DNA from 3 places in the Micromonospora hortensis genome. Region 3 is predicted to be linked to each of the others. Evidence: riboswitches for the same ligand, from Rfam matches in the RefSeq annotation. Region 3 holds a riboswitch; each other region holds the start of a gene.
The links. Region 3 has a riboswitch for cyclic di-AMP ahead of NIE111_RS22620 (C39 family peptidase). Riboswitches for the same ligand answer to the same signal wherever they lie in the genome.

Region 1 (5,483 bases), on a different contig from region 3:
ACCGCGCCGACGGTCCGTATCCGTTCCAGGGCCAACCGGTCCTTGACCAGGATCCCGGACCGCGCGGCGAGCGCTGTGGAGAGCGCGACGACCAGCGGGATGGCGAGACCCAGCGCATGCGGGCAGGCGATCACCAGGACGGTGACCGCACGGACCACCGCCTCGTCCGGCTGACCGAGCGCGGTCCAGACCAGCACGGTCAGCACGGCGGTGCCGGTGGCCAGGTAGAACAGCGCGGCGGCGAACCGGTCGGCCAACAGTTGGGCCCGTCCACCGGAAGCCTGGGCCTGCGCGACCATCCGCTGGATGCCGGCGAGGGCGGTCTGCTCACCCAACGCCTCGACGCGCACCCGGATCGCCGAGTCGGTGGCGACGGTGCCGGCCACCACCCGGTCGCCCGTCGACCGGGCGACCGGCCGCGACTCCCCGGTGATCATCGACTCGTCCAGCTCGGCGCCGCCCTCGACGACCCGGCCGTCCGCCGGCACCCGACCCCCCGGCCGGACCAGCACCACGTCGCCGATCCGCAGACCGGTCACCGGCACCGCCTCGACCCGCCCGTCCGCCGCCACCCGTTCGGCCTCGTCCGGCAACAGCGCGGCGAGCGCCGCGAGCGCTCCCCGAGCCTGCCCGATGGCCTTCATCTCCTGCCAGTGCCCGAGCAGCATGATGGTGACGAGCGCGGCCAACTCCCACCAGAAGTCCAGGTCGAAGGCGCCGACGCTGGTCGCCAGGGACGCGGCGTACGCGACGGTGATCGCCATCGCGACCAACAGCATCATCCCGGGCGCCCGGTCCCGCACCTCCCTGACCGCACCGACCAGGAACGGCCAACCGCCCCACCAGAACACCACCGAGCCGAGCACCGGCCCCACCCAGGCCTGGCCGGGGAGGCCGTCGTCCCCGGTCAGGCCCAGCCGATCCGACACGAGACGACTCGTCAACACCACCGGGACGGTCAACACCAGGCAGACCCAGAACCGGCGGCGGAACAACGCCGGATCGTGCCCGGCGTGTTTGTCGTGCCCGGCGGGCTTGTCGCGCCCGGCGTGTTTGTCGTGCCCGGCGGGCTTGTCGCGCCCGGCGTGTTTGTCGTGCCCGGCGGGCTTGTCGCGCCCGGCGTGTTTGTCGTGCCCGGCGAGCTTGTCGCGCCCGGCGCGCCCGGGGTGCTTGTCGTGCGGCATGGGCTCGGCGCGTCGCTGGCGATCCGGGTCGGGCGGTGACGGAGCGGGCATGGCTCCAACATGCCGCCCCGGAGGCCGCCGCGCGAGCGGTTCGGCCGCCCGACACTCCGCCACGACCTGCAACCCCCGGGAGGGCTGGCTAGCATCTCCCACGATGGCCCTCCGAATGCCGCTGCACAGTCGGGCACCGGCGCCGCCCCGTCGTGGCGTCGTCCCCGGCCGACCGGGCCGAGCACTGACCGTCCGTGATCAAGCGGTCGTCAGGCAGCGATCCGCCCCGCCGTCCGCCGCGTTTCCACCGCAACGGTGAACCGCCCGGCCCGCTGACCCGTATCCCGCACCGGATCGTTGGGAGTCTCACCTTGGCCGCCGACCACACTCACCCCGCTCCGTCCGCCCCGCCACGGGTGCGACGGATCCTCATCGTGACTGTGGTACCCCTCTTCGTCGCCACCGTGCTGGCCGCGTTACTGCTCTGGCCCCGCGGCGGGTCACCGCAGACCGATGGTGGCGCGGACGTGCCGCGCCACCCCGGCACCGTCACCCGGGTGGTGAGCGAGCCGTGCCCGCCGGCACCGTCGGTTCCGGAGGGCACACCGAGGGTCGGCGACGGGCGGTGCGGCACTGTCGACGTCCGGGTGGACGACGGGCCGACCGCCGGCCAGCAGGTACGGACACCGGTGCCCGACGGGCCCGGCGCACCCCGGGTCGAGGTCGGCGACGAGGTCGTCCTGGTCGAACTGGCCGATCCGATCGATCCCACGGTCAGCAACTGGAACATCGCCGAGCACCAACGCGGCACCCCGATGGTGTGGCTGGCGGTGGTCTTCGCGGCCGCGATCGTCGCGTTCGGGCGGTGGCGAGGTCTGGCAGCGCTCGCCGGGCTGGCCGCCAGCTTCGCCATCCTGCTCACCTTCGTGCTGCCGGGCATCAGCGCCGGCAGGTCACCGCTGCTGGTGGCGGTGGTCGGCGCGGCCCTGATCATGTTCGTGGTGCTCTATCTGACCCACGGGGTCACCGCACAGACCTCGGTCGCGGTACTCGGCACCCTGGGCAGCCTGGTGCTGACCGGCGTGCTCGCCACCATCGCCACCGCCGCGACCCACCTCACCGGCTTCGGCAGCGAAGACGCCACCACCCTGTCGATGTTCCAGGGCGACGTGGACCTGCACGGTCTGCTACTCGCCGGCATCATCATCGGATCGCTCGGGGTGCTCGACGACGTGACGGTCACCCAGGCGGCCACCGTCACCGAACTGGCGAACGCGAACCCCGGGCTGACCCGGTTGCAGCTGTACCGTGCGGCCACCCGGGTCGGCCGCGCGCACATCGCCTCCACCGTCAACACCATCGTGCTGGCGTACGCGGGCGCGTCACTGCCCCTGCTGCTCCTGCTCACCGCCGACTCGCGGCCGATCGGGCAGATCCTCACCAGCGAGTTCCTCGCGCAGGAGATCGTCCGCAGCGCGGTCGCCACCCTCGGCCTGATCGCCGCCGTGCCGCTGACCACCGGCCTGGCAGCGGTGGTGACCGCCGCCGGGCGCGGCGATGCCACGCCGTCCAGCGGCGCTCCCGCGCCCCGGCCCCAGCCGGACCGCAGCGAGGCACTGGCCGCACTCAGCTCACCGCGTACGGCCGGCTCCGACGAGCCGGACCGGACGCGGACCGCACCCCCATCCGAGGCCACCGACCGGTGGCCGGAGTCGAACAGGAGCACGGATACGGCATGGTGACACTCCTCAGCGTGACCAGATCGGGCATCCACCCTGAGAACCGCGTCACTGGTCACTCAACGCTATGGCGAAATGACGCTTTTGGTCGGCATCCAGGCATAGCTCAGCCGGTCGGCTCTCGGGTAACCTCGCTGCCGGTTACCGATGAAGGCGCGAAGCGGCGCCTGCGGTGCCACCGCCCAATCGCCAACCGGCGAGCCGGGGACCCAGGTGCCTGGGGTGAATCCGCGTCAGCGGTAGGGGCCACTTCCGCCCCGAACCCGTCAGCTAACCCGGTCGGCGGTCGACGGAAGGGAACATTGTGACGGCACCCCTACGCCGCTGGTTGACACCCGTGGTGGCCGTGATCGCCGCACTGACCGTGCTCGCCGGGCCGCTCCCGGCGCACGCCGCCCCGACGAACCCCACACCGTCCGGGCACGAGGAGGACGGCGAGCCCAAGCTGCTCAACGACGTCATCGAGCAGGCCAACCGCGACTACTCCGCCGCGAAGTCCAAGCTGGACAAATCCAAGAAGCGGCAGGGCGAGTTGGCGGCGGAGGTCAACCGCGCCAAGGCCGACCTGGACGCGCTGGCGCCGCAGGTCGGGCAGATCGCCGCCCAGGCGTACCGGACCGGCCGGATCGGCGCGGTCGCGATGCTGCTGGAGAGCGACGCTCCCGACTCGTTCGTCCAGCGCGCCGGGCTGCTCGACGAGATGAACATGGTCAACGAGAAGAAGCTCTCCGAGGTCAACGAGGTGAAGGCCCGCGCCGAGCAGGCCAAGCTGGCCCTCGACACGGAGGTCCGCGAGCAGCAGAAGCAGACCGCCCTGATGGCGAAGCGCAAGAGCGAGGCCGACAAGGCGCTCTCCCTCGTCGGCGGCAAGGGTTTCACCGGCGGCCTGGTGGATGCCACCTCCAAGGTCGCGAAGATCGGCCCGGGTCGCACTGCCGACGGTGACTGGAAGCCCCAGTCGTGCAGCGAGAACGACCCCACCACGTCCGGCTGCGTCACGCCGCGCACGCTGCACGCGTACAAGGAGGTCAAGGCGGCCGGCTTCAACCGGTTCGTCGGCTGCTACCGCCCCGGCGGGCCGTGGGAGCACCCGAAGGGCCGCGCCTGCGACTGGTCGCTGCAGAAGAGCGGGTTCTCCCCATGGCACAACAACGACACCCGGACGTACGGCAACAACGTCGCCGCGTTCCTCATCCGTAACGCCGACCGGCTCGGCATCTACTACGTGATCTGGAACCGGCAGATCTGGTTCCCGGCCACCGGCTGGAGTTCGTACAGCGGGCCGTCGAACCACACCGACCACGTCCACATGTCGCTGCTCTGACCCGCACGATCCCCGTCGAGGGCCGTTCCGCGTGACGCGGAGCGGCCCTCGTCGCGTCAGACGGTGGCAGGCGCGGCCGGGTCGGTCGACTCGGTCGAGGCCGGGGTCTCCACCGTCGCGAAGCCGGCCGGCACCGCGGCCACCGGGCGCACGGCTCCGGCGGCGAGCCGGTAGGACACCCCCACCACCGCACAGCGTCCCAGCGCCACCTCGTCGGCCAGCACGGGCGACTGCCCGAGCAACGTCTCGACGGTCTGGGCGATGTGGATGTCCACGATGCCGTCGATGTCGTCAACGCCCTCGGACGCGGCGCGGCGCAGGCTGGGCAGCACGGCGTCGACCACCGCGCGCAGATGCCCACTCGGTGCGGTACCGGTCGCGGCGGACTCCCGGGCGGCCTGCACCGCACCACACGAGTCGTGGCCGAGCACCACCACCAGCGGGGTGCCGAGCACTGTCACCGCGTACTCGACGCTGCCGAGCACCTCGGGGCCGGCGGTGTGCCCGGCGGTGCGAACCACGAACAGGTCGCCCAGACCCCGGTCGAAGATGATCTCGGCAGCCAGCCGCGAGTCGGAGCAGCCGACGATCACCGCGAACGGGTGTTGCCCGTCGGCCACGGCGGCCCGGTGCCCGGCATCCTGGTTGGGGTGGCGTGGGGCGCCATCGACGAAGCGCCGGTTGCCGGCGACCAGTTCGGCGTAGGCCCGGGTCGGCTCGCTGAGCGCGGTGGCCCGGTCGGTGGTCCGCTGCGGACCCGGCTGACCGCCGGAGCTTCCGGTATGACTCATCCCGCACCTCGTCTCGACGCGTCTGCCCTGGTCAAGCCGGCTTTCCGCCGGCCGGGCGGGCGGGCGCTGGCTCGTGCTCCACCGTCACACGCACCGTAAGATGCGTCAAGGTATGCGTGATTTAGATTTCATACGTTGACTCCGGCCGCACCCTGGGCAACCTTCCCGAGGCAGGGCGGACCAGACTCTCGCGAGGGCAGGCGGACATCCGGAAAGGCGGTCACACGATGGCGAGCACGGTGACGGACGACACCGGCGGCGGGCGGAACTGGACGTTCCTCACCAATCACGGGCACGTGCTGCTGGCCATCGCCCGCGATCCGACCGCCCGGCTACGCGACGTCGCGGCCGAGGTCGGGGTGACCGAACGGGCCGCGCAGGCGATCGTCGCCGACCTGGAGGCGGGCGGCTACCTGCACCGCACCCGGGTCGGGCGACGCAACGAATACACCCT
Region 2 (5,483 bases), on a different contig from region 3:
GGCGGGAGACGGTGTGCGCAGCAGCGATACCTTCAGCTACACCGTCCAGGCCCGGTGCTCACCCGCCGAGGCGGCAGCGTTGCTCAGCGACCTGACCCGGCAGGGCGAGCTGCACCCGCTGATCGTCCGGGTCCGCCGGGTGCCGCCCCGGCCTGGCGCCCAGGCCAGCTACACGATCAACGACCGGTTGGCGGCCGGTCCGCTGCGCTTCCGGACCACCTACCACGCGGACGTGCTGATCAGCGAGGCCGACGAGATCGTCATGGTGGCCCGCCAGTGGCCGGCCACCACAGTGCGCAACCACACCCGGCTACGCGCCGAGCCGGACGGCCTGGTCCGCATCGACGTGGAGATCACCCTGACCGCGCCGACGCCGCTGTTCCGCTACGCGTTCCGCCAGGCCCAGGCCGCTCACCTAGCCCTAGCCACCCGGCTGGGCGCGGCCCTCGACCGCACCGGCACCCCGCCAAACCCGACCTGACCCGCGCCGCGTCGCCCCGCCCGCCGCCCCGCCGCGTCGATCTTGCAGTTTCGGTTGTCTATGTCGGCGTAATGCCCCATATGTCGGGACAGTAAGTGCAAGATCGCGGAGCAGGGCAGGTCGCTTGCGCTTGGTGCGACGTGCTCAGCGGGGGTGGCGTCTAGATCGTGGTTGTAGCGCGATCACGGCTCGTGCGGGCGGGTCGGGTGGCGGGACGCCGGCCCCAGGGCTTGTAGGTGGACAGCACCGTCGCGATGATCATCAGGCTGGTCGACACCGCCGGCGCGATGACCAGGTCGGCGCGATCCCGGGCGGGCAGGGCGGCGCCGACCGCTCCGGCGTGGCGCAGGTTCGGGGTGAGCAGGAACAGCACCAGCCCGACCATCACCGTGGTGAGCACGAGCTTGACCAGCACCCAGCGGTGGCGCAGCAGGCCCCACGGGGTGAGCAGCGAGCTGGCGACCCCGATCAGCCAGACCAGGACGCTCAGCGGCGCGAACAGCACAGTGCCGACCAGGGCCGTGACCGGATAGACCACAGCCGGGTCGGCGCCCCGCTGGACGGCGATGCCGAGGGTGAGCAGCACCAGGTCGGCGCCGAGCCAGCCGAGCGAGGTGACGAGATGCAGGGTGAGCAGCGCCTTGCGGGTGGTGGGTCGGATCCGAGGCATACCGCGATGCTTCCCGCCGACCGCTGCCGGGTCGTCCGACGATCGACGACATCACGGGTACGCCCGGCGACGTAGCCCCGCCCCGGACACACGTGATGCCTGTGAGCCACCGAACGACTCACAGGCATCACGACGCGTGGGTCAGTAGACCGACAGGTGTACGTGGTTGGTGTGGTCGGTCGACGGGGTGCCCTGCGCCCCGCTGTACGACTTCCACCCGCTGCTGGGCAGCCAGATCTGCCTGTACCAGATCACGTAGAGCACGGCGAGCCGGTCGGCGTTGCGGATGAAGTACGCCGCCAGGTTGTTGCCGTACGTCTTGTCGCCGCCGGTGGCGTTCCCGCCGAAGCCGCCCTTCTGCGCCGCGAAGTCGCAGGCCCGGCCCTTCGGGTGTTCGCCGGAGCCGCTGGGGCGGTGGCACGAGACGTAGCGGGTGAATCCGGCGGCCTTGGCCTGGTTGAGCGCGTGCAGGGTGCGCGGGGTGATGCAGCCGTTGGCCGGCGTGGGGTCGTTGACGCTGCACGACTCGGAGGGCCAGGAGCCGTCGGAGTTGCGCGGTGCGGCCTTCGCGTTGGCGCTGGAGGTGCCCCGGTTGGAGCCGCCGTCGGCGGTGGTCTGCGGTTTGGGTGTGGTGGCCACTGTCAGGGCCCGTTCGGCCTGCTCCTTGCGCTTGGCCATCACCGCGACCTGCTTGCGTTGTTCGTTGATCTCGCCGTCCAGGGCGACCCGGGTGCGGTTGGCCTTGTCCTTGCTGTCCAGCAGGTCGCGCAGCACCCGGTCCTCGTTGGCCGCCACCGCGTCCAGCGCGGCCGCCCGGTCCATGAAGCCTTCCGGAGTGTTGCTGTTGAGCAGCGCCGACATCGCACCGAGCCGGCCGGTGCGGTACGCCACCTCGGCGATCTCGCCGACCTTGCCGTTGCGCTGGTCGATCTCACCCTCGATGGTCGTCAGCTGGGTGGCGAGTTGCTTCTGCCGTTGCACCGAGGTGTCCAGGGCGCGCTTCGCGTCCAGGTAGCCCTTGCTGGCCGCCTCGAGTTGGGCCCGCAACGCCGGGGTGCCGCCCTCCTCGTCGGAGTCGGGTGCGGCGGCCCGCAGGCCGGTCGGGGGAGCGGCCGAGGCGGTGCCGGCCGGAAGCGCGACGCCGAGGGCGAACATCGCGACGATCAGGGCCGCCAGTCGGGCGGCGGGTGGTCGTGCTGGTGCCACTGCGCATGTCCTTCCGTCAGCCGCCGACCGGGTTAGCTGACGGGTTCGGGACGGAAGATCCCTACCGCTGACGCGGATACACCCCAGGAACATGGTTCCCCGGTTCGCCCAGTTGGGCGATTAGGCGGCGACCGCCACCGGCGCCGGGAGGGCGCCGCCTGGTGGAGGCCGGGACCGAGCCTACCGGTGCGGGTGGGGCCGCTGCAGCCGATGTGACGGACGGTGCGTGCGTCACCACGGAAAATTACGGATCCGTCACCATTCGATGGAGCCACAGGCTCCAGAAGCGGCGCCGGGCTCAATCTGCAACGTCGCGTGCTCGATGCGGAAGTCGTCGTGCAGGGCCGTACGCGCCGCGGTGAGCACCGCGCCGACCTCCGCGCCGGGTGCCATGGTCAGGTGGGCGGAGGCCACCTCCATGCCCGAGGTGAGCGTCCAGACGTGCAGGTCGTGCACCTCGACGACACCGGGAACGGCGGCGAGCCGGTCGTGCACGGCGGTCACCTGGAGGTGCTCCGGGGCGGCCTGCACCAGGATGCGGATGGCGGCGCGGGCCAGCCGCCAGGTGCGCGGCAGGATGAAAACGCCGATGGCGACCGCGACCAGGGGGTCGGCCCACCACCAGTCGGTGACGGTGATGAGCAGCGCCGCGCCGATGACGCCGAGCGAGCCGAGCAGGTCACCGAGCACCTCCAGGTAGGCGCCCTGGAGGTTGATGCTCTCGCGGGCCCCGGCGCGCAGCAGCGCGAAGGCGGCGATGTTCGCGAGTAGGCCGAGCACGGCCACCGCGAGCATCGGGCCGGCGATGACCTGGTGCGGGTCGCCGAAACGGCGGATCGCCTCGATCACCACGTAGATCGCGACGCCGGAGAGTAGGACGGCGTTGGCCAGCGCGGCGAGCACCTCGAGCCGGTAGAGCCCGAAGGTGCGCTGCGGGTCGCCGGTCGCCCGCCGGGTCGCCGTGATGGCGGCGAGCGCCATCCCGATGCCGAGCACGTCGGTGAACATGTGCCCGGCGTCGGAGAGCAGGGCGAGCGAGCCGGTGTGCAGGGCGGCCACCGCCTCGACCACCATCAGGGTGGCGAGCAACCCGAACGCCGCCCAGAGTCGACCTCGGTGCTGGTGTGCGGCATTGGCGACGGACCCATGGTGGTGGTCATGACCTGCGCCCACGAGAACCACCTTCCGCCGCTGGTCGGGACCCGGTCAAATGTATGCTCACATCGCTATGTGTGCAAGTGTACGGGCAGCGCCGTCCGCTGGTGGCGCTCCGCACACGTCAGCCGGTCGGGTCGATGGTGGTGAGACGCTGGGTGGCCCGGGAAAGCGCCACGTACAGGGTGCGCACCCCGGCACCCGGATCTGCCCGGATCTCGCTCGGGGCGACCAGCACCACCCCGTCGTACTCCATGCCCTTGGCCTCCAGGCTGGTCACCACCTGCAACCTCGGCGCGCCGAGCGCGCCCAGCCACCCGGCGACCTCGTCCCGGCGGGGGACCGGCGTGATCACCCCGACCGTGCCCTCCACCTCGGCCAGCAGGCCGGCGGCGGCCTCCACCGTCGCGGTCTCCAACCCCGTCGCGGGCACCACCAGCTCCACCGGCTCGACCCCGGTGGAGCGGACGGCGGTCGGCAGCGGCAGGTCCGGGTAGAGCCGACGGATCTCCGCCGCCGCCACCGCGAAGATCTCCGCCGAGTTGCGGTAGTTGGTGGTGAGCGTGAAGTCGTGTCGCTTGCGCCGGCCCAGCGCCTGGTCGCGGGCCCGGTCCAGCTCCTCCGGATCGCCGGTCCACGCGGTCTGCGCGGGGTCGCCCACCACGGTCCAGGAGGCCAGTCGGCCGCGTCGACCGATCATCCGCCACTGCATCGGCGAGACGTCCTGCGCCTCGTCCACCACCACGTGCGCGTACTCCCGGTAGTCCTCCGGGCGTTCCCGGGCCGCCGCGCGGGCGGCCCGCTGCCGTTCGCCGAGCGTGCTCAGCTCACGGACGCCGCCGGCGAGCTGGAACGGATCGCGTCGCGCGCGGGCCGGCTGCGCGGGCTTACCGAGCAACGCGTCCAACTCGTCAAGCAGCGCCACGTCGGCGATGGTCAGCCCGGCCGAGTCCAGGTTCCGGTACGCGGCGTTGAGCAGCCGGATCTCCGCCGAGGAGAGGATCCCCCCGGCGTACCGGCGCAGCCGGTCCGGCTGCGCCAGCCAGCCGAGCACGTGCCGGGGGTGCAGCCGAGGCCACCACGCCTTGAGGAACTCCCGGAACTCCGACCGTTCGGCGATCTCCGCCTCGAAGGCCGGTTGCTCCGGCAGCCGACCGCTGCTCAGCTCACGGGCCTGCGCCCAGAGCGCGGCGAACACCCCGTCGAAACCGGCCCGGCGCACCTCGTTGCGTCGTGCGCCGCGTTGCAGCGCGCGATCCCGGATTCGGTCCAGCGCGGCCCGGTCCAACCGCAGCAGCGTGCCGCGGTAGAGCAGCCGCAGCTCACCCGGGCCGCCCGGCACCGCGTCGCGGGCCGCCCGCTCCAACACCCGGCGCATCCGCAGCGAGCCCTTCACCGCCGCCACCTCGGGCGGGTCGGGGCGGGTGGCAGTCATCCCCGGGAAGAGGGTGCCCAGCGAGTGCAGGGTCGCGGTGTCCTCACCGAGCGACGGCAGCACGGAACCGATGTACTCGACGAAGACCGACGACGGGCCGACCACCAGGATGCCGCCGCCGGCGTAGCGGCTGCGGTCGGAGTACAGCAGGAACGCGGCCCGGTGCAGGGCGACAGCGGTCTTGCCCGTGCCGGGGCCGCCCGCGACGATCGTCACGCCGGAACCGGGCGAGCGGATCGCCTCGTCCTGCTCCCGCTGGATGGTCGCCACGATGTCGCGCATGCCCCGGCCGGTGGCCTTGGACAGGGTGGCCAGCAACGCGCCGTCACCGACGACAGTCATCCCCTCCGGGGCGGCCGTCGGGTCCAGCAGGTCGTCCTCGATCCGGGTGACCCGCTCGGCGCGGGACTGGATGGTGCGGCGCCGCACCACGTCCAGCGGCTGTGCCGGGGTGGCCTGGTAGAAGGCGGCTGCGGCCGGCGCGCGCCAGTCGACGACGAGCGTGACAGCGTTCTCGTCGCGGATCCCCAGTCGCC
Region 3 (5,483 bases):
CTGCCGCTGGCGCTGCCGCTGCTGCGCCGGGCCCGACCGAAGCTGCTCTGGGCGCTGATCGTCGCGCTGCCGCTGCTGATCCTCGCGCTCTGGCCGGCGCAGGAGCTGGTGCCGGAGGTGAGCCGCTGGTGGTTCACCCAGATATTCCCGCCGGTACGGTCGCTGGAGTTCTGGCTGGGCGCGGTGGCTGCCGAGTTGATGCGCCGGGGGCTGTGGCGCGGTCCCGGTCTGAGGGTGGCCAGCGGGATCTTCCTGGTCACCTGGGTGGCGGCAGCGCAGTGGATCCGTGCCGAGTTGTGGACCACGCTGCTCGCGGTCGCGTACCTGTTGGTGATCACCGCCGCTGCGGACGCGGACGTGCGGGGTCGGCGCTCGCCGTGGCGGTCCCGGCCGCTGGTCTGGCTCGGTGAGGTCTCGTTCGCCTTCTACCTGGTGCACGTGCTGGTGATGACGAGCGTGCTGCGCTGGAGCGGCACCTGGGGGATCGGCTTCGCGGGCTGGCGTGGCCCGGCCGTGGTGCTCGGCTTCCTGGCGGCGAACCTGATCCTCGCCGGGCTGCTGCACCGCTTCGTCGAAACCCCGATGATGCGCCGGCTCGCGCCGCGCCGTGCGGCCCGTCCGGCGCCCGTCCCCCGACAACGGGCGGCCGGCGGCGACGACGCTCGGGATCCCGGAAGCAGCGCCCGCGACGGGGCCGACGGGGCCAGCCAGGCCGGCGACGGCGACGCTCGGGATCCCGGAAGCAGCGCCAACGGCACTGTCGACGGACCTGCCGACGAGGTCGGTCAGGCTGACGGTCGATCACCGTACGTCGACCTGCGCTGACAACGTCCACCCTGGTCAACGGGGTCGGCGCGGCGTGATCCGACACGCCCGTGGTCGGTGCGCCCGGGTCGGCGCGACGGTAGCGTTGGGGCGTGCTTCCGGTCGCGTTCACCTGTCCGCTGTGGTGGGTGGCGCGCTGGGCGACTCGGGTGCTGACCAGCCTCGCCGTCGTCGCGGCCCTGGCGCTCGGCGCAGGCCCGGCCACGGCCGTCACGCCAACACCCGGCCCGGTGCCGACGTCGAGCGCCGTGCCGGCCTCGGCCGCCGCCGGGTCGCTGGCGGCTTCCTCCCGGCACTCCTGGGCATCCAGCGCGGCCCGCCCGGCCGCGGCGACACCGCCGGAAGCCGCAGAGGAGTCGGCCCCGACCTGGTCGGTCCACACGCCGGTGGCGCTCTTCGGTGATCAGGGCACCATGGCGGCCGTCGTGCTGCCGGTCGGCGCGGCCGAATCTGACCGGCTGCCCCTCGTCGACGGTACGGGCGGTCGGGCTTCGCGGGCCCCACCCGCGCGCTGAGCCACCGGGACGACCGTCCCGCCACAGCGCCCTGTCGACACACCCGCTCCCTGACCCGCCGACCCGTGGCCCACAGTGGCCCGCTGATCGGCGCGGCTCCCCATCGCACTGCTCTCTCCCCGAGGTGCCGACCATGGAGACCGTCGTCTTCTACCAGTTCGTGACCGAGATGCCGCGGGCCGCCGCCATCTGGTCGACGCTGTTCCTGCTGACCCTGGGCCTGCTCACCGTGCTGGCCGCCCGCCCCGAACGGGACCTCCCCACTGACGACCCGCTCCCGGCCGGGCCCACTCGTCGGGAGCTGGCCGCCGCCGAGGCCGTCGACCTGCGCCGCTACGCCGAGGAGGTGGCCGTCGCCGCGGCCCGTGCGGCCATCACCGCCAAGCGGCGGCGCGCCGCCTGGCTGACCGCTCAGGAGCAGATGGAGCAGGCCTGGACCGGGTACGACGAGGCGGACACCGCCGCGCGTCGCTTCGCCGACGCCGGGGCGCTGCCCACCCCGCAGACCTCGCACACCCCCGCCGAGTACGCCGCCCGGGAACGCTATCTGCACCGGGCGGCGATGGCGGCGTACTGGCGGGGCGACCTGACCATGGCGCAGCTGGGCGACGTGTTCGGGCACCGGCGCGGCTGGGATCCCCGGCGACACCCGGTCGAGCAGGAGGTGCTGATCAGCCGGGTGGTCCGCGATGCGCGGCTGGCCGACTACCAGGTGGCCGCCGACAGTGAGCGGGTCGCCTGGCGCGACGCGGAGTTGGCCGCCTCCTCGGCCCGTGCCCTCGCCGAGGAGGCGTACGCGGCGGCGGCCCGGCTCCGCCCGATCCTGGTCCCCGCGCGCCGCACCGTGGCCGGGGCGTTGCGTCCCGCCGTCGTGGCACTGTGGCGCCCGGCCCGGGTGGGTTGAGCCCAATCCGTGATGTGAGGCCGGTCACCCAATCGGGAAATCCGACGTCCGGCGCGTTCGGTGGGATTGTTCCCGCGATTGTGGCCGCGTTCTTTACGGCCTGTCCGGTTGTCGCCCGTAGGCGTCACCGTAACCGGTTGTCCCATCGAGTCACATCAGCGGCAATACGCGCAGAAATTGTCGCGCCAATTGGGGTTTACGCAGGTGAACCTTGCTTGGCAGGGCGTTGAGACGCCAGTAGTGTCGTCCCGTCCGGTGCGGTAACCGATCGCAAGACGCGACGCCGCATCGACCCGCTTAATCGTGATCAACGAACCGGGGACCCACCAGTAAGTCCGGGGTGAATCCGCGAGCCACGGCCCGCGGTAGGGCGTCTTCCCGCCCGAATCCGTCAGCTAACCCGGTAGGCGGTGTCGGAAGGAGTCCCATCCTCGTGCAGCACCTTTCCACCCCTCGGCTGTTCCCTCGCCTCCACGGCGCGGCGGTGCACCCGCTCATTCGTCCCGTGACGGTGAGCTGACCCCCGGGTCATCGCCTTCCCCGCCCGGCCGCGCCGGGCGTTCCCCTGAGCGGTTCACCATCCGCGGACCACGGTCCGCGCGCTGGCGCCTGCCCGGATACCGGTCCGGCCCCGGTGTGCCGCTCTCCCCCCGATCCGTGGAGGACCCCGTGAAGCACACCCTGCAGCGTCAGCTCCGCCGCCTCGCCACCGAGCGCCCGTACCAGATCGTCGCCGCCTCCGCCGCTGCCCTCGCGATCGCCACCACCACCGGCGCCCTGCTCACCACTGCCGACGAAGCCCCGGCCGGCCAGCGCACCGCGACCACTGTCGCCGAGATGCGCAGCGACCTCACCGCCTCCCGCGGCGAGGCTCGGGACGCGTCCCCCTCGGCCAGCGCCGCGCCGACCACTGCCGCGCCGGCCACCAGCGCCGCGTCGCCCGCAGCCAAGGCCAGCAGCAACCCGGACCTCACCCGGAAGCCGGAGCGGCCGAAGCCGCCCGCGACCAAGGTGCTCGACTACGACTACGAGGCGCAGAACACCTACTACAACTGCGGCCCGGCTGCCACCCGGAACGCGCTCAGCGCCGCCGGCATCGACCGCACCCAGGAGGACCTCGGCGCCGAGCTGGGCACCACCGAGATGGGCACCAACTCGGCCGAGGACACCACCCGGGTGCTCAACGCCGAGGTGAAGGGCTCCCCGTACCGGACCCGGATGTTCCCCGGAGCGCCCAGCCCGGCCCAGATGGACCGGCTCCAGGCCGACGTGGTGAAGGCCATCACCGACGGTCGGGGCGTGGTGGCGAACGTCGTCGGGGACGCCACCGACACCGACGGCGGCTGGCACTCCTACGGCGGCGGGCACTACATCGCCGTCGTGGGCTACAAGGACAACGGCCGCACCGTTCGGATCGCCGACTCGGCGAACCCGGCCGACCCGTCGTACTGGATCACCACGATCGACCTGGCCAACTGGATCACCAGCCGGGGCTACTCCGCCTGACCCGGGCACGCTGACCGCCGCGGGCGCCGTCCTCCACAAGGGGCCGGCGCCCGCGGCGTTTGTGCGCGCGGTCCGGCGTCGACGGCTCTCGTACCCGACAGTGAACCGTGGGAGACTGCGGCCGTGGTGGAGAAAACGGGTGGTCACGTCGGCCGCAGGCCGGTCCTGCTGCTGCTGCACGGCATGGGAGCGACCGGGGACGTGTGGTTGCCCTGGGCCCCGTACCTTGAGCAGCACTGGCCCGGTCGGTGGCTGGCACCGGACCTCGCCGGCCACGGCTGGGCGTCGCCGCTGCCGTCGTACTCCTTCCCGGGCTTCGCTCAGCAGATCGCGCAGGCCCTCGCCCCCGATGACCGGCTGGTAGTGCTCGGGCACTCGCTGGGCGGGGTGGTCGGCCTGGTGCTTGCCGCCCGCGACGCCGGAACGCCGGTGGACGCGGTGGTCGGGCTGGGCATCAAGGCACTCTGGTCACCCGCTGAGCTGGCCCGCGCCGCCGAGGTCGCCGCCCGACCGGTGAGCTGGTTCGCCAGCCGCACCGAGGCGGCGCGCCGCTACCTGCGGGTCTCCGGGCTGGCCGGCCTGGTCCCGCCGGACGATCCGGTGGTGGACGCCGGGCTGCGCCAGGTCGACGGCCGGTGGCGCCTCGCCATGGACCCGGCCGCCTTCGCCGTCGGCGAGCCCGACCTGGCCGCGCTCCTGGCGGCGACCGACGTGCCGGTGGTGCTGGCGCGCGGGGAGAACGACCCGATGGTCACCGACGAACAGCTCAAGGAGTACGGCGTACCGGTGGAAACGCTTCCGGGCCTCGGGCACAACGCGCACGTGGAGGACCCGGCGGCGGTGCTGGCGCTGCTCGACCCGTACCGCTGATTCGGTTACGCCGGTGTGGACGCGGCCAGTGTCTGAGCCGGTGTCAGCTCCCGGCGGGCGGCGGTCAGGAACGCCTCGGCGTACGCCTCGGCCGGGAAGTCACCCAGGTAGCGGCGGCGGGTGGCCCAGCGAGCCTCGGCCAGCGGATCGGTGTCCAGCAGGGCGGTCAGCACCTCGTCCACGTTGGACATGTCCCGACGCAGCACGTAACCCGACCCGGCCAGCGGGAACCGCTCCACGAACCGGTCGCCCTCGTCGCCCATGTCGGTGACCGCGTACGGCTTTCCGGAGTAGAGGAAGTCCGAGATCACGCCGGACACGTCGGAGACCAGCGCGTCGGCGGAGTTGACGCACTCGGTCAGATTCAGCTCCCGAGCCGCCGCGCCGACCACGTGCTGGCGGCCGGTGCGGGCCCGGTCGGCGACGAGCAGTTCGGTCAGGCGGCCCAGTTGGCGGGCCGATGCCGGGTTCTGCGTGGTGTACGGGTGGGCTCGCAGGATCACCGTCGCGCCGCGCTCCAACAGTCGGCGCAGCAGGCTTTCGGCCACCGGCAGCGAGCAGTAGTCGGCGTCGGCGTGGTGCCCGGTCCAGGTCGGCGTGTAGAGCACCGTCGGGTGCGCCAACCCTCGTGCGGGTTCTGGGCGTACCTCGATCGACTCGACCTGCGGGCGACCCACCACCACGAACTTGTCAGTCGGGATCTGCACTCCGGCGCGGGCGTACCTGTCGATCGCCGCCTGCCCGGCCACGAAGATCCGGTCGAAGATCCCCGACACCGGGTTGGCGCTCGGCGCCTTGTCGCTGTCGCCGTGGTGCAGCTGGATGTGGGTGAGCTGGGTGAAGCGGACGCAGTGGCTGTTCTT

Region 1: it holds a riboswitch for cyclic di-AMP, as region 3 does, so the genes downstream of both, NIE111_RS08100 (coiled-coil domain-containing protein) here and NIE111_RS22620 (C39 family peptidase) in region 3, are expected to answer to the same signal.
Region 2: it holds a riboswitch for cyclic di-AMP, as region 3 does, so the genes downstream of both, NIE111_RS27520 (coiled-coil domain-containing protein) here and NIE111_RS22620 (C39 family peptidase) in region 3, are expected to answer to the same signal.

The regions. Positions count from the first base shown of each region.
Region 1 is NZ_JAKKFE010000011.1:252,775-258,257, forward strand. Features, by position in the region: gene NIE111_RS08090 (heavy metal translocating P-type ATPase) at 1-1,235, opposite strand, end outside; gene NIE111_RS08095 (YibE/F family protein) at 1,547-2,917, shown strand; cyclic di-AMP (ydaO/yuaA leader) riboswitch at 3,084-3,214, shown strand; gene NIE111_RS08100 (coiled-coil domain-containing protein) at 3,219-4,238, shown strand; gene NIE111_RS08105 (carbonic anhydrase) at 4,295-5,029, opposite strand; gene NIE111_RS08110 (helix-turn-helix transcriptional regulator) at 5,257-5,483, shown strand, end outside.
Region 2 is NZ_JAKKFE010000054.1:30,974-36,456, forward strand. Features, by position in the region: gene NIE111_RS27510 (SRPBCC family protein) at 14-481, shown strand; gene NIE111_RS27515 (hypothetical protein) at 642-1,151, opposite strand; gene NIE111_RS27520 (coiled-coil domain-containing protein) at 1,293-2,357, opposite strand; cyclic di-AMP (ydaO/yuaA leader) riboswitch at 2,363-2,494, opposite strand; gene NIE111_RS27525 (cation diffusion facilitator family transporter) at 2,613-3,530, opposite strand; gene NIE111_RS27530 (HelD family protein) at 3,637-5,483, opposite strand, start outside.
Region 3 is NZ_JAKKFE010000033.1:86,040-91,522, reverse strand. Features, by position in the region: gene NIE111_RS22635 (acyltransferase family protein) at 1-825, shown strand, start outside; gene NIE111_RS22630 (hypothetical protein) at 918-1,340, shown strand; gene NIE111_RS22625 (hypothetical protein) at 1,474-2,244, shown strand; cyclic di-AMP (ydaO/yuaA leader) riboswitch at 2,529-2,669, shown strand; gene NIE111_RS22620 (C39 family peptidase) at 2,902-3,750, shown strand; gene NIE111_RS22615 (alpha/beta fold hydrolase) at 3,874-4,620, shown strand; gene NIE111_RS22610 (CDP-glycerol glycerophosphotransferase family protein) at 4,626-5,483, opposite strand, start outside.